DNA from 3 places in the Paenibacillus sp. FSL R7-0189 genome. Region 2 is predicted to be linked to each of the others. Evidence: riboswitches for the same ligand, from Rfam matches in the RefSeq annotation. Region 2 holds a riboswitch; each other region holds the start of a gene.
The links. A riboswitch is a leader RNA that binds a small molecule or an ion and turns the genes downstream of it on or off. The one in region 2 is predicted to bind cobalamin.

Region 1 (7,717 bases), 2.6 Mb from region 2:
GACCAATTCCGAAAGCCTGTTTATAATTAATCCCATCGATAGTATCAGCGGTTTCAGTCCGCCTATTCCGCGCTGCAATGATCATCAACACCCCACCAACAACTAGACCGATCAAAACAGGGGTTGGGCCAAATAATTGGCTTTTTATTGTGTCCTTGAAGAGAAGATATAGGATTAATGCTGGTAACATAGCCAAAATCATATGAATGACATTTAATCCTTTGCTTTTGGAAAAATCCATTCTAATCATATTAACCCCAATTTCCAAATACCTTTTCCAATAAAGAATTAGAACTGCCATCACTGCACCCAACTGAATAACAATTTTAAAAGTTATTGCAGCATCTCCCTCAAAGCTAAGCAAATCGCCTGCTAAAATAAGGTGTCCAGTAGATGATACTGGTAAAAATTCAGTTAAGCCCTCTATTATGCCAAGTATTATTGCTTTAATTACGTCAGTCATCAGTGGATTGTCCCCTTTCGGAAATAAAATCATTTAATTTCCAGTATAAGGGAGAAACGTAAACTTCCCCATCGATTAACCTAACAATATTCAATTCAGAATGACATAATTGTCACATTGCTCATTATTTCAGTCTTAAGGGGGCTTTGGTTTGCAAAACACAAAATATTAAGTATAATGTTACTGTCGAAACGCTAAGGCGTCTGTACAGGATGGCTACCTGGCACTGATGATGGCAGGCCAAGCGCTTTATAAAGTTTTCTTTATGTGTATTTATACTTTAGGAGCGTGGTTATCTATGAAAATTAATATTACCGCACATTTTAACATTGATATTACTTTATCTCTTCATCTGTTAGCCGTAGCCAGTCTTGCTTATGAACTCAGTTCACTGACGAGCTCGTGAAATTCGAGCGAAAAGTATCTGTACTAAGACACCTTGTGGTGTCTTTTTTATTTTTATAGTAATTACCATCTAACCAATCTGCCCCCGCAAGAGAAAAGCAGCTTATGCTGCTCCTCCTCCACCATCCTTCATTCTGACTGCTGTCAGCTTGCGACACACCTTCCATCTGCTCGACAGTGACCACTAGTCATACCGTTTTCATTAGCGATTTCGCCATGTCTTATCTTTTAGAAGAATGTTAGAAGCCAGGGGATTTAATGAAAAATGACGCGGTCCCGAACCCTCGGAAATCCGCGCCACATATGGTTTTTTGGGATGCTGGTGAAGGGAATTGAACCCCCGGCCTACGCATTACGAGTGCGTTGCTCTACCCCTGAGCTACACCAGCTTAAAGCTGATTTTTCTGTCAAACAAAAAATATTATACAACTTTCAGCCAGAAACGCAAGCCTATTTCTCCCTGTTTTCCGCCCTCCTAAACTGCTAATCCACCTGTAGCTTACGCTCCACAGACTCTAACTTTCCACGGCTAGTGGAGGGTTTATCGCGGCGGTCGTCTATTTTAAGTGAGGTAGAGACACGTTCTGCACCTGCGGCAAAAGGAGACTCATGCAAAGCTTCTACCGCCGCAAAAATGCGTTGCAGAGGCCCTTCGATGATCGTCCCCATGGACGTAAGTTCATATGTAATCCCTTCTACTGTCTTCAGCACCCGCTGCATATCCGCAACATAGCTGCTAAGACTGGTACTGCCTGTTCCAATTGGAATAACTGTAACTTCAGCAATAGGCATGAGAATACCTCCTCGAAATTTTATCGAATCTATCTTCTTCCATTGTAACAATTCCACCGCTCTGTCACAAACTAAGCAAGATTATCCTCCCTTATCTCTTCTATTTCTTCTGATTACTCCAAAATATGACTTTGGGCTAAGAGTATTTTCTCATGCGCAAATTCTAGGGTCATCTGCACTATATTTATGGACTCTTTGTGGCATCTTTTCGGACAATTTATGAATCATTTCGCATCTCCCTGTGGATCAATTGTGGATTACTTATGGACAGCCTGTGGATCATTTGTGGAGTACTTTTAAAGAACCCGCTCCCCGCGCGGGTTTTCTAAAAAACTGTTTACAAACACAACATCTTGGGTTATTTTTATCTAACGACAACAAAATATAGTGGAGACAGGCGCTTTGATCCTTAACCGGATTTAGAGCTTAATAGGGAAGCGCGGTGAGAATCCGCTGCGGTCCCGCCACTGTAACCGGATGGCCTTCTTAAGCTTCTGGGAAGCTTGAGAATCCACATCTCCCGGCAGATGCCACTGAGGGTTAGGAACACCCTTGGGAAGGCGCCGAGAGATCCCACGGAAGCCAGGAGACCTACCTGTTTCGACGACACCAACTATTGATGCCTGCGAGGAACAGGGATGGTGTCCGCATGCGGTCATCTACGTAGAGACCTCTGCAAATATCCGTGTGGATATTTACATAACGCATCGGGCATTTTCTGCCATCCTCGGGTAGGGGATGCTTTTTTTATGTAATCAGAACAAATATACGACTGCTTATGGCAGTCCAACTTCCTATGGATATATGGATTTGATGATAGATGTTTTTCTTTTATACTGAGAGGAGAGCTGTACAATGACGTTGTTGGAGAGACAATTTAATGGAGTAGAAAATGCACGGGAAGTTCTTTTAGAAGAGCTCATTGATTTAGGCCGGGATATTATCGACAGTCGGGATATGGACCTATTGCGCGAGAATGCCAATTTGAATGGAGAGAGTTTCTCCGGTAAAATGAGCAAGTTCGGCAGTGAATATTCAAAATGGTACGCCCGCAATTTTACGATGCCGCCGCAGCTAGTGCAGGCTATTGATGACAATGTCGTCTATGTGCATGATCTGGATCAATACGCGATTGGAACGACGAACTGTATTTTTATCCCGTTTGATAAACTTCTCCGTGAAGGTTTCAATACCGGCAACGGCAGCGTTCGTCCTCCGAACTCAATAATGACTGCTATGTCTCTGGTAGCGATTATTTTCCAATCCCAGCAAAATGCTCAATATGGTGGTGTATCCGCCAATAAACTCGACTATGATCTGGCACCTTATGTAACCAAATCCTTCGCCAAGCTGTTCCGCAAGGGTCTGGATTATTTTGAAGAAGGACAAGCTGATGAATCTTTGGGCGAGATTACGATGAGCCGGACCGATCTGGCGGAGTTATATCCAAGAGCGTTCCGTTTTGCACTAAAGGAAACCGAAATCGAAACCCTGCAAGCGGCTGAAAGTATGGTACATAATCTGAATACCATGTCCAGCCGATCCGGTGGACAAATACCGTTTACCAGCATCAACTACGGTACTTGTACTTCACCAGAAGGTCAGCTTGTGATCAGTTCTCTGCTAACAGCAACTATGAACGGACTTGGCAGCGGAGAAACACCAGTGTTCCCGATTCAAATCTTCAAATGCAAGCAAGGAATCAATCAACAACAAGGCGATCCTAACTATGAACTGTTCCTAAAAGCGGCTGAATGTTCTGCGCGCAGACTATATCCAAACTTCGCTAATCTGGACGCTCCGCTCAACTTGCAGTATTATGATCCAAGTGATCCTGATACGGAGTTCGCTACAATGGGCTGCCGAACCCGAGTGCTCGGTGACCGTTTTGGTCGTAATCATTGCTCTGGAAAGGGCAACCTTTCCTTTAATACACTGAATCTGGTTCGGCTAGGTCTGGCACACGGCACAGTAACAGGCAGACGTACCATCGCAGACGAAGCTGGCTTCTATGAAGATCTAAATCATTATATGGATATTGCGCTGGAAGGACTTCTTCATCGGTTCCACATTCAAACCGCACAAAAAGCTAAAGCTTCCGATTTCATGATGCGAGAAGGCGTCTGGGAAGGCGGCGAGCATCTTGCACCTGATGACACTGTAGGCGATCTGCTAAAGCATGGCAGTCTGTCTCTTGGCTTCATCGGTATGGCGGAATGTATGAAAGCTATGTACGGCAAACACCATGGCGAGGATATGGAAGTTCATGCCAAGGCGCTGGCTATTGTGCGTCATATGCGGGACTATTGCGATCGGAAAAGTGAGGAACTGGATCTCAACATCACTCTGTTCGCAACTCCAGCAGAAGGTTTGTCCGGTAAATTCACAAAAGTTGATCGCAAGGTACTGGGTTCCATTCCGGGCGTAACCGACCGTGAATATTATACGAACTCTTTTCACATCCCTGTATACTTCGATCTGGGTGCTGCTCAGAAGATCAGCTTGGAAGCTCCTTTCCATGAATATTGCAATGCCGGGGCTATTTCTTATGTCGAATTAAACGGCAATGCCCGCAACAACCCATCGGCTTTTATCAAAATCATTAAATATGCGCTCGAACAACAGGTCAGCTATTTCAGCATTAACCATCCGATTGACCGCTGCTCCAGCTGTGGATACGAAGGCGTAATTGGGACAAACTGTCCTTCCTGCAACGCACATGAGAATGACGTGCACATCCGCCGTTTGCGCAGAGTTACAGGTTATTTAACCGGCGACTATCAGACCCGCTTTAATGCCGCCAAACAAGCTGAAGTACGGGATCGCGTTAAGCATCTATGAATATTTGCGGTTACTATCCGGAGTCGATTAACGAGGGAGAGGGCATGCGGGCCGTCCTCTTTCTCAGCGGCTGCCGCCATCGTTGCCCGGGATGTTTTAATCCCGAGACATGGAACTTTAAATATGGAGAAGTCTTCACCTTAGAACGACAACATGAAATTATTGCAGAAATCGCCGCTAACCCTTTGCTGGATGGTCTGACACTGGCAGGCGGCGATCCTTTTTTCTCAGCAGAAGAGTTGCTGGGGTTCATTCATGAGCTTCGCGCTGTACTGCCAGGCTTCTCAATCTGGATTTACAGTGGTTATACGTACGAAGAACTTACAGCCCTTCCCGGTACGCCGGAATGGGATCTACTTAAGCAGTGTCAGGTGTTAATAGATGGAAGATTTGTAGAAGAACTGAAAGATACTACGCTTCTCTACCGGGGAAGCTCCAACCAACGCATTATCGACATTCCGGCCAGCATGAACGGCTCGGAGGTCTTTCTGTGGCAGCCTGCTGCGCTATAATATATCAATTTTTGATATTGAAAATTAATTTGAAATAAGAAGGGATGAACTAACCATGCCGCAATTCGTAGTAAAACCGGATAATCGCCAACTGGCTTTTGATGAGAACCGTCTTTCCGTCTACGCTGACCGTATTCTGGAAGGTCTCGATCAACTAAATAAAGAAACTTTGCTGCGTGGAGTGAATTCCAAACTGCGTCGTGACTCGGTAAGCGGAGAAGAAATCAGCAACGCCTTCACCATGAGCGCTCTAGAGCTTGTAACAAAAGAAGAGCCTACCTGGAAGTTCGCAGCTGCCCGCGCCCTTCTGACAACCCTTTATAAAAAAGCTGCCGTTCATCGCCGCTACAAAGCTTATCCAGAAGAGCCTTACGGTGAATTGTATCCACTAATTACGGATCTCGTGAAAAAAGGAATCTATCGCGAAGAACTTCTAAGTCATTACACCAAAGAACAAATTATCGAACTAGGTGGGTGTATCGATTATACACGCGACCTTTTGTTTGACTATATCGGTCTGCTTACGCTATCCGACCGTTATTTGGCGCATGATTTTGACGGCCGTGTGATGGAGCTTCCACAAGAACGTTATATGATTATTGCCATGTACCTGATGCACCGTGAGCCAGCTGAGAAACGTCTTGAGCTTGTAAAAGAAGCTTATTGGGCTATGAGCAACATCTACATGACTGCTGCTACACCTACAATGTCTAATGCCGGCAAAAAGGTCGCTGGACAGCTATCCAGCTGCTTTATTGATACTGTAGACGATTCCCTAGAGGGTATCTTTGACTCCAATACAGACGTAGCACGTCTAAGCAAAATGGGTGGCGGCATCGGCGTTTACCTTGGAAAAGTACGGGCACGTGGTTCGGATATCCGTGGCCACAAGAACACAAGCTCCGGCGTAATCCCTTGGATTCGCCAGTTGAACAATACAGCAGTCAGCGTAGACCAGCTGGGCACACGTAAGGGTGCTGTAGCTGTTTATCTTGATGTATTCCATAAAGATATTCTCGCTTTCCTTGATCTTAAGCTGAACAACGGTGACGAGCGTATGCGTGCACATGACGTGTTCCACGGGGTCTCCCTGCCTGACCTGTTCATGGAAGCTGTAGAATCGCGCAGCCACTGGAACCTCTTCTGCCCTCATGAAGTGAAAAAGGTCATGGGCTGGACTGATAAAAATGGCCGTCCACTAGGATTGGAAGATTTCTACGATGAAGAGCTTGGCAAAGGTACTTTCCGTGAAAAATATGCTGAAGCTACAGCGAACCTGGAATTATCCCGGATCACTGTTCCTGCGATCGACATCATGAAACGGATTATGAAATCACAGCTAGAGACGGGTACACCGTACATGTTCTACCGTGATACCGTGAACCGGACCAACCCAAACCGTCATCAAGGTATGGTTTTCTCCTCCAACCTGTGCACAGAAATTATGCAGAATCAGTCTGCAACAGTAATTGAACAAGAAGAATTAGTAACTAAAGATGGCCAGACCCGGATCGTTATTTCCAAAATCCCTGGCGACTTCGTAGTCTGCAACCTGAATTCAATTCACTTGGCACGGGCGATTCCAGCTGGCGTATTAGAAAGACTTGTTCCGATCCAAGTCCGTATGCTTGATAACGTAATCGACATTAATAATATTGAAGTTCTGCAGGCACAATACACGAACAGCCAGTACCGCGCAGTAGGTCTTGGCACATTCGGCCTGCATCATCTATTGGCACTCAAGGGCATTCGTTGGGAATCCGATGAAGCCGTAGAATATAACAATCATTTATATGAACATATCAACTACCTGTTGGTTCGTTCGAGCATGGAGCTCGCCCGTGAAAAAGGCCGTTATCCGAAATTTGTTGGCTCCGATTGGGAGACTGGCGCATACTTCACTTCCCGCGGGTATGTTAGCGGTGAGCAAGAAGGTAAATATGTAACGACTGAGCAATGGCGCGAGCTGCAAGAAGAAGTAGCTAAGGACGGCGTGCGTAACGCTTGGATGTTCGCCATTGCGCCAAATGGATCTACATCGATTATTGCCGGCTCCACCGCCAGCATTGATCCGCTGTATGAACTGCTATCCTATGAAGAGAAAACAACTTATAAGATCGCTAACCCAGCACCGGATCTGTCCGATAAAACGATCTGGTACTATAAGACAGCATTTACAATTGACCAAAACTGGTCGATCCGCATGGCTTCTGCTCGCCAGCGTCACGTCGATCAAGGCCAAAGCTTTAACCTGTATGTCCGTCCTGACATCAAGGCTACCGAGTTCCTGGAACTGCATCTGAATGCCTGGAAGGGCGGCTTGAAATCAACTTATTATGTGCGTAGCCGTGCTTTGACTATAGAAGAGTGTGAATCTTGCGCTAGCTAATTATCTTAGTGCCCTGAATAGAAAAACGATGATGAATTTCGTAACTGCGAGGAATGTTTGTGCTTCCGGCCGCTGTTGTCATCAGATGTCTTGATCTTTACCGCTATTAGCGGATGACATCCGATGACAGCATATGCTTTCGATGCGAGCTTTCCTACGGAAAGCTTTCGGGCGGTCGCTGACGCTCCTACAGCTCCAAACTTCCTCTCCGTTACTCCATCACCGTCTTTCTATGAACTAGACACCAAAGAAAGATTACCCGCGCAAAAAATGGAGGGATAAGAAATGCAATTACAAAAGATTTTTAATACTGAA
Region 2 (7,717 bases):
TGCAGCGGGCGGCTATCGCCCGGGCGATGATTCATCGTCCAGCGTTAATTTTGGCGGATGAGCCCACAGGCAATCTGGATTCCAAAGCCTCAGGGGAAGTCATGAATATGTTGACAGAGGTGAATAAGGAAGAAGGAGCTACGGTGCTGATGGTCACGCATGACGCAGTGGCTGCAAGCTTTTGCAACCGGGTCATCTTTATTAAAGACGGACGTTTCTATAGTGAAATGTACAAAGGCAGTAATAGAGGCGCTTTCTTCCAAAGTATTATTGATATGTTGTCTCTGCTTGGGGGAACCAGCCATGACCTTTCGGCAATTCGCTTATAGGAATGTAACACGTAATAAACGCAAATATGCCGCTTATTTTGTCGTCAGTGCTTTTTCGGTGATGATCTTTTTCGTGTGCGCTTTGTTTATTTACCATCCGGATATTTCAAAGAGCTTAATTTATAGTACGGCGGCTCATACGATGATGGTGGCAGAGGCAATTATTTATGTCTTTTGTTCTTTGTTCGTGCTCGTATCCGTTGGATCCTTCCTGCAGTCGCGGAAGATGGAGTTCGGAATTTTATTGATGCATGGAATGACGAAGAGACAGCTAAACACCATGGTTTTTCTGGAAAATATGATGATCGGCACCTCTGCCATCCTGACGGGTACCCTTCTCGGGTTACTTCTGGGCAAATTATTTCTGATGATCGGATCCACTTTTTTGGGAATTCCCCTGTTAACCTTTCATCTCCCATGGCAGGCACTTGTGCTTACGATCTGCAGCTTCGTGTTATTGTTTTTTCTGATATCGCTTTGCACCTTTGTTTTTATCGGCAATGAGTCACTGATGCGTCTGTTTCAGGGAGAGCGTAAGGCAGAAGAAGAACCCAAAGTATCCTTTGTATTATCTATTATTACTGCTGTATTGCTGATTAGTGGTTATTATTTGGCGGCTACTGCAAAAGCTGCTTCCGTAGAGAAAGTCATGTTTCCGGTCGTTGCAATTACGGTTATCGGGACGTATCTCTTTTATACCCAGCTAAGTATTTGTGTGGTTAAGCTGCTTAAGGACATTCGGCGCTTGTATTGGCATCGTACGAATATCATCACTTTATCGGGCTTGTCCTACCGCTGGAAAGAGAATGGCCGAATGTTTTTTATGGTGACGATTGTATCCGCAGTCTCCTTCACTTCAGTAGGGGTATTTGCATCGATACATACACTTTCCAGAGAGCTGAAATTGGATTATCCTGCAGCAGTGGGTTATGTAGCTAAAGGAAATCAGGCGGATGAACCCTTTGATCAGCATCTGAACGAAATTAAGGAAGAGCTCAAGACGCACGGACTCCCTTATGAAGCGCTTAGTATCCCGATTAAATATGCTGAGGTCGAAGCTCAGACTGGACCCGATCGCACTTTACGCCTTCCCTTGATTGCTTTTAGTGATTATAATCTCGCCCTGCAGCGTGCAGGTTTCACAACGGCTGAGCGTGCTCTGGTGGGCAACGAAGGTCTGGTGATGATTGGTTCACAGCGGGATCGCAGTTTAACAGAAGGCAGAGTAAAAGCGGTCTATTCCTTGCAGCAAGGACTTGCCATTAAAGAAATAGGTTATACCGCGCAAGTCCCCATTGCTGAATATTTATTGCCGGAGCTGGATGGTAGAGATGGCGGGGATTTTAGTGGTGTCGTGATCAGTGATGAGCTCTACAGCGCTATTGATCCCGTGCAGACGGATCTTTATACAGGTTTTTATGTAGAGGATTTTCCACAGACGGTAGGTATCGCAGATGATCTTGCCCATAAAGGCAAACAGTCCTATGAAAGTGATTCTCCGTATGCGATTGTGATCAGCGGCACGCTGTTTGAACTTCAGAAAACATTGTATAACACAATGCTTTTTGCTTCATTGCTGGTGGGTACTGTCTTTTTTATCGCGGCAGGCAGCTTTCTTTACTTCCGGTTATATACCGATCTTGATCATGATCGCAATCAATATTCCACTTTGTCCAAGATGGGGCTTACGGATAAAGAACTCAATCGAATAGTCACAATTCAGCTCGCTCTATTGTTTTTTGTGCCGGTCGGAATAGCTATTTTACACAGTGTGTTTGCCTTTATTGCGCTTCAACGGTTGTTCTACTTATCTATCGCAACGGAGACAGGCGCGGTGTTACTCGGATATTTGGCTGTTCAAGGACTATACTTCTTTTTTATTCGCAGCCGCTATTTACGCAACCTGAAGAAGAACTTGATATGAGAAATGGGGGTAACAAGAATGCAAGCATGGATTACAGATTTTATGGAGCAGTTTGGTTACTTCGGTATTTTTCTGATGCTGGCCTTTGAAAATATATTTCCACCAATTCCTTCAGAAGTGATCCTGCCCTTTGGAGGATTTATGACCACTACGACGAGCTTAACGATCCCTGGTGTAATCATTGCTGCCACTGCTGGATCACTACTGGGTGCAGTAATTCTCTATTATATTGGCCGATTATTGGATGTGAGCCGGTTAGAGAAACTGGTTGAACGCTGGGGGGGTCTAATTCGCGTTACTAAAAAAGATATCCACAAGGCTGACGCCTGGTTTGATAAATATGGCTATTGGACTGTATTGTTTTGTCGGATGGTTCCGCTGGTCCGCAGTCTGATTTCGATTCCGGCGGGAATGTCAGGTATGAAATTTGGAGTATTTATGATCTTCACAACGATTGGCACATTGGGATGGAATTTGCTGCTTGTGCTTATTGGCGCGGCTTTGGGCGAATCCTGGGAAGACATTGCCATGTACATGGATGTGTACTCCAATGTGGTCTATGTACTAATTGCTGGCGGATTAGTTATTCTTGGGTTTCTGTACTTCCGCAAACGCAGCCGGAGAATGAACACTGAGGGCTAAGCGGGTGGAGGACTGATAATAGAAATGACTATTAAAAAGGAGGGAAACACATGGAGCTATTAACGATTATTAAAGCCATTATTTTGGGGCTTGTTGAAGGTTTAACCGAATTTGCTCCAGTATCCTCCACGGGTCATATGATTATTGTTGATGATATGTGGCTGAAATCACAGGAGTTATTTGGACAATATACGGCAAATACCTTCAAAATAGTTATTCAACTGGGTTCTATATTAGCGGTTGTTGTGATTTTTAGAAATCGATTCATTGATCTGTTGGGCTTAAGGCGTTTCAGCCGTAAGCAGTTGGACCCTGTAACAGAGAAGCTACCGCAGTTAGAGCAGGGCGGGCACCTCAAGCTGACACAGGTTCTGGTAGGGTTAGTGCCTGCAGGTGTGTTAGGTGTTCTGTTTAATGATTATATTGATGAGCATTTATTCTCTACCTCAACGGTGTTAATTGGTCTAGTGATCGGGGCTATATTAATGATTATTGCGGATCTGTTTGGGCCGAAGAAGATCAGAACTGAGAGTGTAGATCAGATTACATACAAACAGGCACTTGGTGTAGGTCTTGTACAGTGTTTTTCGTTATGGCCTGGATTTTCACGCTCGGGCTCGACGATTTCTGGTGGCGTAATCCTCGGGATGAGCCATCGTGCCGCTGCTGATTTTACGTTTATTATGGCAGTACCCATCATGGCAGGTGCCAGTCTGTTGTCACTGATGAAGAACTGGCAATATTTCACCATGGACGCGCTGCCGTTTTTTATTGCAGGCTTTATTAGTGCCTTCCTATTTGCGCTGTTATCGATGCGTTTCTTCTTAAAACTGATCAATCGTATCAAGCTCTTACCGTTTGCTATATACCGTATAATTCTTGCTGCTGTAGTATATTTCGTATTTTTCTAAGTCCGTTATAAGGAATCGATATAACAGAAGCCCCAGTAATCTATTGCAGATTGCTGGGGCTTTCACGTATGATGACATCAGATTAAGACACTCAAATGATGAATGATATCGGAGACAGGTGCTGACCGGAAAATAGTAATTCGGTAGGCTTAATAGGGAAATTCGGTTCGAAGCCGATGCGGTCCCGCCACTGTAACGGAAGAATCTCGAGCAACAGAGGTCACTGGCAATTTACTACTGCTGGGAAGACTGCTCAAGATGTTGACGCCGCTAGCCAGGAGACCTGCCTGTTTCAACAGCACTGCTTCACCTACGGAAGATAGGGAGGTGTTAGACGTTAACCATGGGTATATCATGGGCGTCTTTCCCTTTGACTTTTTTAGGGAAGGGCGCTCTTTTTTATAGGAAAGCAAGTAGTTTTGGAGTTTGAAATAAGAGATTGAAGAGGGAGTGTATCGAAATGACGAATAAGGTAAAAGTAAGCAATCTTGGATATCCGAGAATCGGAAAGAACCGCGAATGGAAAAAGGCACTGGAGGCATTCTGGCAGGGGAAAATAAATGAGGAGCAATTCCGCTCCGAAATGGCAGCAATCCAGCTGCAGCATTTGAAGACCCAGCAAGAAGCAGGAATTGAGCTTATTCCGGTAAATGATTTTACATTTTATGATCATGTGTTGGATGCGGCTGTTATGTTTGGAATCGTACCTCCACGGTATGCGTATGATGGCGGCGACATCGGGCTTGATCTTTATTTTGCAATGGCCCGTGGTAATGCTGAGGCTACTGCCTGCGAGATGACCAAATGGTTCAATACGAACTATCACTATATCGTTCCAGAGATCGGCACACAAACACCACGCCTGACTGAAAACAAACCTCTAGCGGCTTATCGTTTTGCTAAATCGCAGGCAGGGATTGAAGGTAAACCGGTACTTTTAGGTCTGTATACCTTCCTTAAGCTGTCCAAAGGTTACGCAGCGGCAGATATCGCCAAGATTGCTGCACGTTTTGTTCCAGTCTATGTTCAACTGCTACAGGAACTGAAGCAAGAAGGGGTAAGCTGGGTACAAATCGATGAGCCAGCGATTGTTACAGGCATAAGTAAAGAAGAATTAACACTGCTTAACTCGATATACACAGACATTGCCGGCTCCGTGCCGGGCTTGAATATTATTTTACAGACGTATTTTGAAGCTGCTGAGCCGCTGGAGGCACTGCTAGAGCTGCCTGTTCAAGGCTTGGGTCTTGACTTTGTGCACGATGGTGGAACGAATCTGGCTTCCATCGAACGTCTTGGCTGGCCGAAGGACAAATGGCTGGGTGCCGGAATTATTGATGGACGGAACATTTGGCGTTCCGATTTAGACGCTAAGCTGCAACTGGTAGAAAAGCTCAGCGTTCATGTACCGCTTGATCGTCTTATTCTTCAGCCTTCTTGCAGCCTGCTGCATGTCCCAGTCACCGTTCAAGGTGAAGTGAAGCTGAAGGCGACAGTTAAGAATGCGTTAGCCTTTGCCGATGAGAAGCTTAAAGAGCTTAGTCTGCTCGGAGCAGCCGTCGCAGATAAAGGAGAAGCTTCTCAAGCAGCGCTGGCCGCTAGTCGTGAAGCTATTGCAGCGTTCCGCGCACTACCTGAGCGTGGCCGTAAGGATGTGGCGGAGCAAGTGCTTGCACTTGCAGCTCTACCAGACCAACGCAGTCTGCCTTTTGCTGAGCGCTTAAAGGTGCAGCAAGAGAAATGGCAGCTTCCACTTCTGCCAACCACTACAATTGGTAGCTTTCCGCAGACAGTCGAAGTGCGCCAGGCGAGATTGAAATGGCGTAAAGGGGTCTGGAATCAGGAGCGTTATGATGGATTTGTTCGTGAGCAGATCGCGGATGCAATTACCTTCCAAGAAAAGCTAGGTCTGGATGTTCTGGTCCACGGCGAGTTCGAGCGTACAGATATGGTGGAGTTTTTCGGAGAAAAGCTGGATGGATACTTGTTTACTAGTAATGGCTGGGTTCAATCCTACGGTTCCCGTTGCGTTAAGCCGCCGGTGATCTACGCGGATATTGCATTTATACAGCCTATGACTGTTAAAGAAAGCGTCTATGCACAATCGTTGACGAAGCTTCCGGTTAAAGGAATGTTGACGGGCCCTGTTACTATCCTCAATTGGTCATTTGTACGTGATGATCTCAGCCGGGAAGAGGTAGCCAATCAAATTGCTCTTGCCCTTCGCCATGAGGTAAAAGCGTTGGAAGATGCAGGCATCGAAATGATTCAAGTGGATGAGCCGGCTATTCGTGAAGGACTTCCGCTAAAGGCAGAAGACCGTGAGCATTACCTGAACTGGGCAGTGAAGTCGTTCCGTGTTGCCACGAACCATGTGAAGGCTACGACACAAATTCATACGCATATGTGCTATAGCGAATTTAATGACATGATCGATTCAATATCGGCTATGGATGCTGATGTAATCTCCATTGAGACTTCACGTAGCCATGGTGAGCTGATTATCAGCTTTGAGGAGCAGGCCTATGATAAAGGAATCGGTCTTGGAGTGTACGACATCCATAGCCCGCGGGTTCCAGCTGTCGAAGAAATGACTGCGAATATCGATCGTGCGCTGCGGGTGCTTGACCCTGAACAGTTCTGGATTAATCCGGATTGCGGTCTGAAAACGCGGGGCTGGCAGGAGACAGAGGATGCACTACGTAACATGGTAAGAGCTGCTGCTATTGCGAGGGAAAAGACAGGGGTTATTGCTTCTAAATAGACTTAAATAAATTAGAGCCAGGGTAATTTACCCTGGCTTTTTAGTTCAATTATTTTTTTGTAATCAGCTACTTGATAATAATTCTCAATCTTGTTAGAATGAAAAAGAAAAAGAAGGAACCGTGGAGGGTCCCTTTAGGCATTTACTTATTTACTTTCGAAAGTTTTGCAATCTGTTTCTTCTGCGCGTTTTGGTTCTTGGGAGCTGTGGAAAGCTACGAAGATCGATTCAGCGCTGCATTTGTTCTCTTCTGCCCAGTGGGTGCAGGAGTTAACTTCACAAACTACGTCTTTTGCCATGAGGGTTCACCTCCCCTTTTAGTAATTGACAGTATCATTCAAAGAACGGCTCTGTTCAGCAAGGTGGAGCTTGTCTCAGCAAAGCCGTGTCACGCCCTCATTCATTATGAATAGAGGGTATTTGGATTTTTTTACTAGGTTAGACGTGGTAATTGTACCAAATAATGAGTTTGTAAGCAAATGAGTTCTTTAACTTTCGGGACCCCTCCCATATAAAAAATATGTCCAATAAGAGTCGCAGAAATGCGGCTTTTTGTGTATTTCAACAAGAAAAACCAAAAGAAATTTACCGAAATTCCATATTCCAGTGCAACCTTCCAAGTTTTGGGGCGTCAAAGAAATGAGAGACGGAAGAGATCTGTATAGAACATGACATTCCGTAACGTTACAATGCTAGGGATTACCACTACATTTTTGGAGGAATGAGAATGCGCAAATGGGGTCTGCATTACTTATGTTTATTAATTCTTGCGGTGGTATTGGCAGGTTGTGGCTCGGGTGATAACAATTCGGCAGCTGACAAATTAGCTAGTGACGGCGGAAATACGAGTAATTCTGCTGCAGCAACAACTGAGCAATCTTCAAAAGCTACATTAGCGGATAAGAACACCTCAGCAGAGGCTGAGACAGCAGCGGGAGGCAACGAAGCCCCAGTTGAAAAAGGTTTGACATCAGAGAACACGGATCAAGCAAACGCGGGATTTACGGGCAGTGATGTCGTGGAAGGATTGAACAAGAAGCTTATCTATCATGCCAATCTGACTATGGAAGTAGAAGACTACGGTAAAGCTCAGACTGAAATTCGAAACATGGTAACGATGGCTAAAGGATATATTATAGAGTTTAAC
Region 3 (7,717 bases), 3.1 Mb from region 2:
TGTGAAGCCAATGAGGTCTGCTCAGCACTAGCGCTCATCTCTTCCGATGAAGCTGACAGCAGTTCTGCACTCTCTGCAATTCCTTGCATCATCTTCCGCAAGCCCTGCAGCATATTGTTAAATGAACTGTTAATTTGGCCAATCTCATCCTTGGCGGTGTACGTTGCTATTACGGTCAAATCTCCATCTTCTGCCCGCTTCATTAGTCCTTGCAGTTCTTTAAGGGGTTTTGTTATCAGTCGAATAATTGCAATACTAATTACGAAACAAATCACCCAGGCGAACGTAATCATTATGGTATTGTTTACCCGCATGCTTTTAGCGGTTGCCATGGAATCTGAATTGTGTTCATCAGCATCTTTAAGCAAAGAATCACTAATTCCTTTAAGTAGGTTGATCATTTTTTCACGGGATTCGTTAAATTCGCCTGAAAATACTTTATAGGCCTCTTGATTATGATTACTATCAGCAATCTTTATAATGTTATCCCGCTGTGCACGATAATCTGGCAAAAAGGACTCATACTCTTTGATTTTACTTACAATAGCAGGATCATTATACTGAATCGCTTTCACCTTGTTCATAAGTTCATTATTATCCTGAACCTTCACTTGAATACTCTCAGAAAGTTCTTTGTTTTTGCTGGCATTTACGCTAATCAAACGCTCCAAAAGATAGGATTCAATAGCCCGATTATTCGTACGCATCTGCCCTACGTAAGAAACAGGCAATAAATTTTCATTATATGTCTCATTTGTTTTTTCGGCCATTCGGGTCATCGTGATGATGCCTATGCCCCCTACAACATTCACCATGATTACAGCGAATACCAAAAGCAACCCTATTTTGTATTTCACTTTCAAATTTTTCATCTACACTCCGCCTTCACATTATCTTATGATCTATCTATTTTTATCGGTCGGAAGGGCTAAGAGTTTGATGATTTTTTAAATATTGTGTCGAATAAAAGTATATATTGTCATAAAACGACTTTTCCAAAAAAATAAAAGGGCGGGCACCCGATCCGCTATTACTCCGAATCCCTGTGCCCGCCTAATTAATCATTCCTCTTCCTTATTCTCCAGAGGTATAGTACCAGTACAAAGTATCACTGTTCTGCAAAATATAACTGTCTGCACTGATGCTTGGATCAGCATCCCGGTTCGTTTTATACTTCCATCCGCTGCTTGGGCCTCCGTCAAATTCAGCCAATCCGTCAATAGATTTCACGTAGATGCTTCCAACGTTGCCGGATGATACTACCTTGGTGCCTAATTGACTGACTAGTAAGCTATAAGCCGTTTCGCCCTCTTTTAGAGCTACTGTTGTACTGGCTAGGATGGTTCCCTTCCGGCTATCTCCAATCACTGAAAGGGTAGCGGTAGCTTTAGCTGGAGCAATAACAGACGATCCAACAGTCAGAGACTGAGTATAACGCGCTACGCTCGGTACGCTGTCTTTAACATAACCGGTAACAGTCATTGTATAGCTATTTGCCGGGAGACCCCCCTCAACAACAGCTACACCTTGTTCATTCGTGATTACCTTCTTATCACCAATCGAAACCTGCACACCTGCAGCTGGTGAGGTAACCGGATCAGAAGTGAAGCTGTCCTGATTCCACACCCACTTTTTCTGGGAAACCTTTACGGTAAAAGCTTCATTAGCTTTTGGCTGCGTTGGGGAAAGCGCCACAGAATCTATAACCTGTGTATTTTCACCTGCATAATAGACAAGCACACGATCGGATTCCTGTAGTTCGAACGCATCCATACCCACACTTGGATATATCCACTCCCCGCCGCGTGATACTACGAAGCTCCACCATCCGTCGTAAGTACCTTGCGAAACTCCATGGATACCTGATACAAAGTTGCCATAAGACGATTTGGTGATATCTACTTTAAAATCATCGGTAGATCCTAGTTGCTGCAACGCTTCAAGAGCATTGGAGGCTTTTAAAGTCCCTTCACTAATCAATCCTTCCGGGCCTTCAACGGTAAGAGAAGCTGTTACATTCTTAGAAGTTACCTTTATAGCTTTTGTATATTTAGCAACCGTTGGCGCTTTACCTTCGCGGTAGCCAGTTACAGACAGTGTATAGTCACCTGCGGGCACATTTCCTGAGAATACGGCCTCACCTTTAGCATTCGTCGTTACCGTGTGAGCTCCAATTTGGACCTGAACACCCGCAGCTTTTGCCGTTACAGGAGAGGTAGTATTCGTAGCAGCGTCCCATTTCCACGTCTTACTAGTTACAGTGACAGTAAAAGAATCGCCCTCTTTAAGATTTTGTTTGGAAAGGGTAACGGAATCCACAAGTTTAGTGTCATCTCCGGCATAATAAACCAGTACCTGATCTGAATCTTTAAGTACAAAATCACTCATGCCTACATCGGGATTAATCCATTTTCCGTCACGTGATACAACATACATCCATCCGTCATAACCACCAAAGCTTCCAGCAGCAATACTTCCGATGCCAGTCACATAACTGCCCGAAGGATTCGTGATCGGCAAGTTCGTTTGAAGCGCCAGCTTCTCTAACGCTCCAAGTGCGTTGCCAGCATAGGCGTACCCTTGTGCCAACGTGGCCCGTGGTCCCTCAATCGTTACAGGAGCGTAGATGAGTGAGCTCTGAACGGAGGATTTGGAAAAATCGTATAGCTTACTGTTGCTTCCTTTATACAGCAAATTATACGCAACCAGCGCCTGAAGTCCTTGCTCTGTCGCCAGAACATTACTGCTTCCACCACGGCTATGGGTGAAGCTACCATCAGCTAGACGATAGCTAAGCAGGTTCTCCATTAGATCCACTTTGTTTTTGGTGTATTCTAATCCACTAGGATCAACTCCGAAGGATGCGAGTCCAAGGATTGCTTGTGCGCTACTTTCAGCACTGTCACCGTAACCCCCATGGCTATCTTGAGCTGCAGATAACCAAGCTACGGCTTGTAGCCCTGCTAAGTAGGCTTCGGGATTATTTTTATGTGCCGCCAGAGCCGTCAAGGTTATCGCTGTCATATCAGGCTCACTTGCGCCTGAGGTTAATGCAAAGCCCCCATCCGGATTCTGTTTGGAGAGAATCTCCGTAAGGAGCTTATCCGCCGTCCATTTCGCGTCACTTGGGATATTATATTTACCAGAATCCAGCGCAAGTAAAGCATATACCGGATTATTTAGCGTCTGTTCACTGAGCTTGCTGTTATTATAAATTTTCTCAATCAGATTATAGCCAGGAGTCGTTCCGTTACCAGCAAAGCTAGTAGGATCTGCACCAATCGCTCTCACTGCGAGCACGATTCGAGCATAATCGGTTACATTGGCGAAATTGCCAGCTGCATCCTTTACTTTTTTCTCAAGCTCTGAATGGTAACTGGCTGGCAGCTTATATCCTGCTTGCGCTAATCCAATAGCTTGCCAATCCGATTGCACGCCACCTTTCAAGAGATATTCTGCAGCCGCATAAGTCGCATCCGCAACATTAATCCGCTCCGCAGCAGTTGCTTCCAGACCGGAGCCAGCGCTCGCTTCTGCAAATATTTGTCCTGCCGGAGCAAGAGATGTTCCTAGAATTGAAATGACCATGAATAAGGCCAGCCCAAGTGCTACAAACTTGGAAGACATGATTTTCTTCATTGTTTAACCTCTTTCTGTATAAGAATGGGTACTGCTGGGAATAAGACGCATAACATAAAGACCGCCCCTTTGGAGGGCGGTCAGGGAAGATTACAAATCGAGGCTGAGGCGCTTGCTTCCTGCCAACAGTCCATCTGTATATGTTCCACATTCTTACCCCACGAAGAATAGAAACGCTCACGAAAAAGGCAGGTCTCCTGGCTGATGCTTCATCGCTGTTCTTCACCTTCCCACCCTACCTTAGGGGCAGTGGCTTATAGAAGAAAAACTCCGCACATACAGTGGCGGGACCGCGCCGGACTCTTGCACCGGACTTCCCTTTTAAGCAGACGACTAGATTGATAGAGTCTGCACCTTTTCCAGTATGTAGTATCTTATTTTGACATCCATAATCATATCTATTAATACATAGCATGTCTATAGAAAAGCTTAGTAAGGGCAGCAAAAAAATGAACAGCAATACGCCACCTGCCGGTAGGTATTGCTGTTCAGAAAGCTTGTTATTCGACTGTTCCTTCCGGACTTGCAGTTGGGGAAGGTTCAGCACTTGAATCAGAAGCTGGTGGAATATTAGGATCGGGATCTACGATCAATGTAAATCTTCCGGCTTTGATCATACTTTTCTCTAAAATTGTCGCTCCAGGCTCCAATGTAACCTCAACCTGATAGGAAGGTTGTTCCCCTTCAGTCACAGCTGTTGCGGAAGGCAACCCAGTGCTGTCCTCAGCATCAGAGGAAGGCGTAGGAGACGGAGATACATCAGCTACAGCATTAGTAGCATCTGCACCTTCTGCTGTTCCTCCAGTAGTGCCAGCGGCATCTGACTCGTCAGCGGCGTTTCTCTCATCCGTCCCATCCGTTGACGGCACTGGACAAGTCCCATTCGTAGCAGCGACCTTAAAGCTTTTATCTATCTCTGTAGACGAAGACATTAAACTAATCTCAGTCGGTTGAAACTGCACACAGTCATCTGCACTTGCGAAGGTGAACACCAATATGCTGCTCCCCTTATCTCCTTCGCCGCTCTGATCCTTCAAGTATACTGAAGCCGGAGGCAGCACATTGCCTGCACTCTGAACAGGGGTCGGCTCAGGGCTTGTTCCCGGCAGAGCCGTCTTCGTATCATCCGGACGCAGCATACTGAATACGATAATTGCAATAATCACCAGAATACCCGTAATGGAGCCGGAGATTAAGAGTCGAAATCGGCTGCGGCTGATCCAGCGCGCCAGCGGGGAAGCCAGTTGGGAGCGGGCTTCATTGTACACATTTTGCAGAGCAGGCCGAGCTGCCGCGACATAGTTCTTTCGGAATTCCCGATTCTTGAACGCTTCACGATCACTGCTCAGGAAATACTTCAGAATCGCCTTACGGTAACCCGGTTGCAGCTTTTTATTCGAAACCGTAAATAAAGGATTGCCTTGCGACCAAGCAAAAAACCGATAGATGATTTCTTTGTCGGAACCGGCTTTACGCTTTAACAGCTCCAGAAGCGCATCGTAATCCAGCGGACCCCCTTCACGCTGAGTTGTATAGTAAAAGGCTAGCGGAAGCCGTTCAAAGGGTTCTAGAACACGCGCCTCTTTTAGCAAACGACGACCCAGTAGCTGCACATCATCTAGTTCCTGCGGAGACAATCCTGTAAAAATCTCTTCATTTGGCTTCTCTTCACCAAACCAGCGGTAAGCGGCACGCAGCGCATTCTCTTTCTGCTTGCTAATCCTATCCAGTGGCGGCTGCCAATCGACAACATTACCATACCGTAAAAAAACTACCTCCAGAAGCTCCTCCTGCGTCATATCAGAAAGCGATAAGCGGTTCAGTAAGAATCTATCTGCTGAAGCAGCAAGATCCTGCATTAGGGAGAGTGCCTTAGGAGCAACTCCTGTTCCTTTGCGGCGATCTTTTTCTGCCTTATCTACAATTTCATGAATTTCCGCCACAGAAGCCACCGGATCATGCTCCAGCTGAAGCTTTTCTAGCAAATAATCCTTCACAGCATTTTGAGCAAAAGACTGCTCTAACGCCACTGGCAGGAACCGCCCCCAATGGAGCACAAAGCTCAGAATATCCGCAGATCTGGACGCCGCAGCTAGTCTTGATTCCATATAAGGCTCAAGTAGCTGCTTACGGAAATAAGTTTCAGACATCACGCGCTGGAAGTAAGCTGCACTTAACTCATCATTACTCTCAATGATCCCGTAAGCAGCACTCAAAATATCCTTGCGGCCCGCTTCCACACTATGAAGCATCCCATTGATGAAATAATCCACGATTCTGACCCTGTAATTGTGATCCTTAAGTACAAAATACTCTTTAAAGCATTCCATAATCGCCGGATCTGGCACATTTCTTTGCCGAATCAGATCAAATTCCCGGTCAAACCGTTCTAAGAAAATATCATTCAAGCGGATTCTAGAATGAATTGCACCGTCTGGCTTTAGGTATGAAAGCAAACCACTTAGCACCGCACTCTTGTTTTCCGTATATAAATGCTCGTTCCCTTGCTCAATCTCATAAAAGATAGCCAGCTCATTATAGAAAGAAAGAGATAGCTTGTGCTCAGGACTCTCTCCACGCAGAATCTGATCGGCGAAGCTTACGAAGTCGTTAATATCTCCTGGATTCAGCAGTAACAGCTTCCATACCAAATCAGCATAAGGCTGGCGGGACTCGCCAAAATCGACATTCCCCATCCGTCCGGAAGCCAAATCAAAGGTATAATCCTTCTCAATACTGCGGTCACCGGGACGAAGTGAACCTTTTTCCACAAAGCTAAGATGTATATATTTACGGCTTTGCGGTTCATTCGCATACGTAATCACGCCTAATCTACGGCGGAATTCATACGGCAGCACGCTATACAGAATTTCTGTAAGCTCCACCGCCCGCGCGGACAACTCGGTGATAGGTACGTTTAGAGCCACGTAGATTTTTTTCTTACCTGCTACAGAGAGCATTACCGCTTGCAATAACGCCTTGAATATCCCTTCATCAATCCCTAGCAAGCGTAAGCCTGCGATTGGATCCGGGCTGCGGTCTGTGCGAACAACTGGAATAGAGGGCAGCTCCGGCAAGGTTCCACCAAGCTCTCCAGTATAACGCTCTGCAAAATCAGCATGCAGCCAGTCTCCATAGCTCTGCACAATTTCTTCGGAACGTGAAGCAGGTACTACATAGTTATGTGCAAAAAAAGCGCTTCGTTGGCCTGTGAAATCGGCCGCTTGATAACGACTAAGCCCAATAACTGTATCCCCGTTCTCAGCATGAAATAGGTGCAGCGCACCAGGATATGCAGCCTCATCCTTCTCCCCACGCGCGGTTAACTCCGCAGGAGCATCGTAGAGGCAGAAGGGATGAAGGATTTTTTTCACAAAATTATTGTCTAGACTATCTGATTTCGCTACCGTATCGAAGCCTTCTGTGGAACGAAACACTCCGCGACGTTCGCGGGTGTACATCTGTTGGGCGATTGTTGACCCTGAGAAAACATTCACGGGCCGTCGCTCCCCTCAATATACTTCAGCTTATGCAGCAGCCAAATAAAAGGCTCGTCTACACGAATCGGGCTTACTACACCCTCAATCTTTTGATTCACAGGGTTGCTGCCCAACGCAGATACTGCAAAATAACCCGTATTCGCGAAATAAACATCCATTGTATCTTTAAAGGGTCTGTCCACCTTACCAATAAATCTGCGAATTTCCCCGTCGATATTATGAAACTCGTCCATGTTTAATGTTTTGCGGTGAACATAGTTATTGAACACATTGCTGTTAGACTTGATGTAATCGCCATCTTCATCCTTGAGTGAATGCAGCATATCACTTTTGGCAAGCACAACCGCTGTTGGAATGTCTGTTTTGCTCTTTTCCTGATAGGCAATAAAATCACCGAACATCGTCAGCACCACATCGCGTGGCTCGTCATATTGTGAGACCCATTCTCCCGGGCGGTCACCGATGTTAATATGAATCTTTTCACGGATAGAACGGATTTGCAGCGGATCGACCATAAACAAAATACCCGCTGAGTTCTTGATATGCTGACCATGAAGTCCAAGATAATCCTGATCCAC

Region 1: another riboswitch for cobalamin. It lies ahead of MKY63_RS08060 (anaerobic ribonucleoside triphosphate reductase); the one in region 2 lies ahead of metE (5-methyltetrahydropteroyltriglutamate--homocysteine S-methyltransferase).
Region 3: another riboswitch for cobalamin. It lies ahead of MKY63_RS05920 (DUF4430 domain-containing protein); the one in region 2 lies ahead of metE (5-methyltetrahydropteroyltriglutamate--homocysteine S-methyltransferase).

Annotation. Positions count from the first base shown of each region.
Region 1 covers NZ_CP150223.1:1,874,509-1,882,225, forward strand. The annotation lists gene MKY63_RS08045 (undecaprenyl-diphosphate phosphatase) at 1-463, opposite strand, end outside; tRNA gene MKY63_RS08050 (tRNA-Thr) at 1,186-1,257, opposite strand; gene MKY63_RS08055 (MTH1187 family thiamine-binding protein) at 1,352-1,660, opposite strand; cobalamin riboswitch at 2,039-2,274, shown strand; gene MKY63_RS08060 (anaerobic ribonucleoside triphosphate reductase) at 2,516-4,501, shown strand; gene nrdG (anaerobic ribonucleoside-triphosphate reductase activating protein) at 4,498-5,013, shown strand; gene MKY63_RS08070 (ribonucleoside-diphosphate reductase subunit alpha) at 5,069-7,402, shown strand; gene MKY63_RS08075 (ribonucleotide-diphosphate reductase subunit beta) at 7,688-7,717, shown strand, end outside.
Region 2 covers NZ_CP150223.1:4,456,149-4,463,865, forward strand. The annotation lists gene MKY63_RS19315 (ABC transporter ATP-binding protein) at 1-329, shown strand, start outside; gene MKY63_RS19320 (FtsX-like permease family protein) at 304-2,253, shown strand; gene MKY63_RS19325 (DedA family protein) at 2,272-2,895, shown strand; gene MKY63_RS19330 (undecaprenyl-diphosphate phosphatase) at 2,946-3,806, shown strand; cobalamin riboswitch at 3,906-4,112, shown strand; gene metE (5-methyltetrahydropteroyltriglutamate--homocysteine S-methyltransferase) at 4,267-6,570, shown strand; gene MKY63_RS19340 (DUF1540 domain-containing protein) at 6,717-6,869, opposite strand; gene MKY63_RS19345 (DUF4349 domain-containing protein) at 7,298-7,717, shown strand, end outside.
Region 3 covers NZ_CP150223.1:1,362,508-1,370,224, forward strand. The annotation lists gene MKY63_RS05915 (methyl-accepting chemotaxis protein) at 1-872, opposite strand, end outside; gene MKY63_RS05920 (DUF4430 domain-containing protein) at 1,075-3,639, opposite strand; cobalamin riboswitch at 3,809-4,012, opposite strand; gene MKY63_RS05925 (hypothetical protein) at 4,140-7,136, opposite strand; gene MKY63_RS05930 (hypothetical protein) at 7,133-7,717, opposite strand, start outside.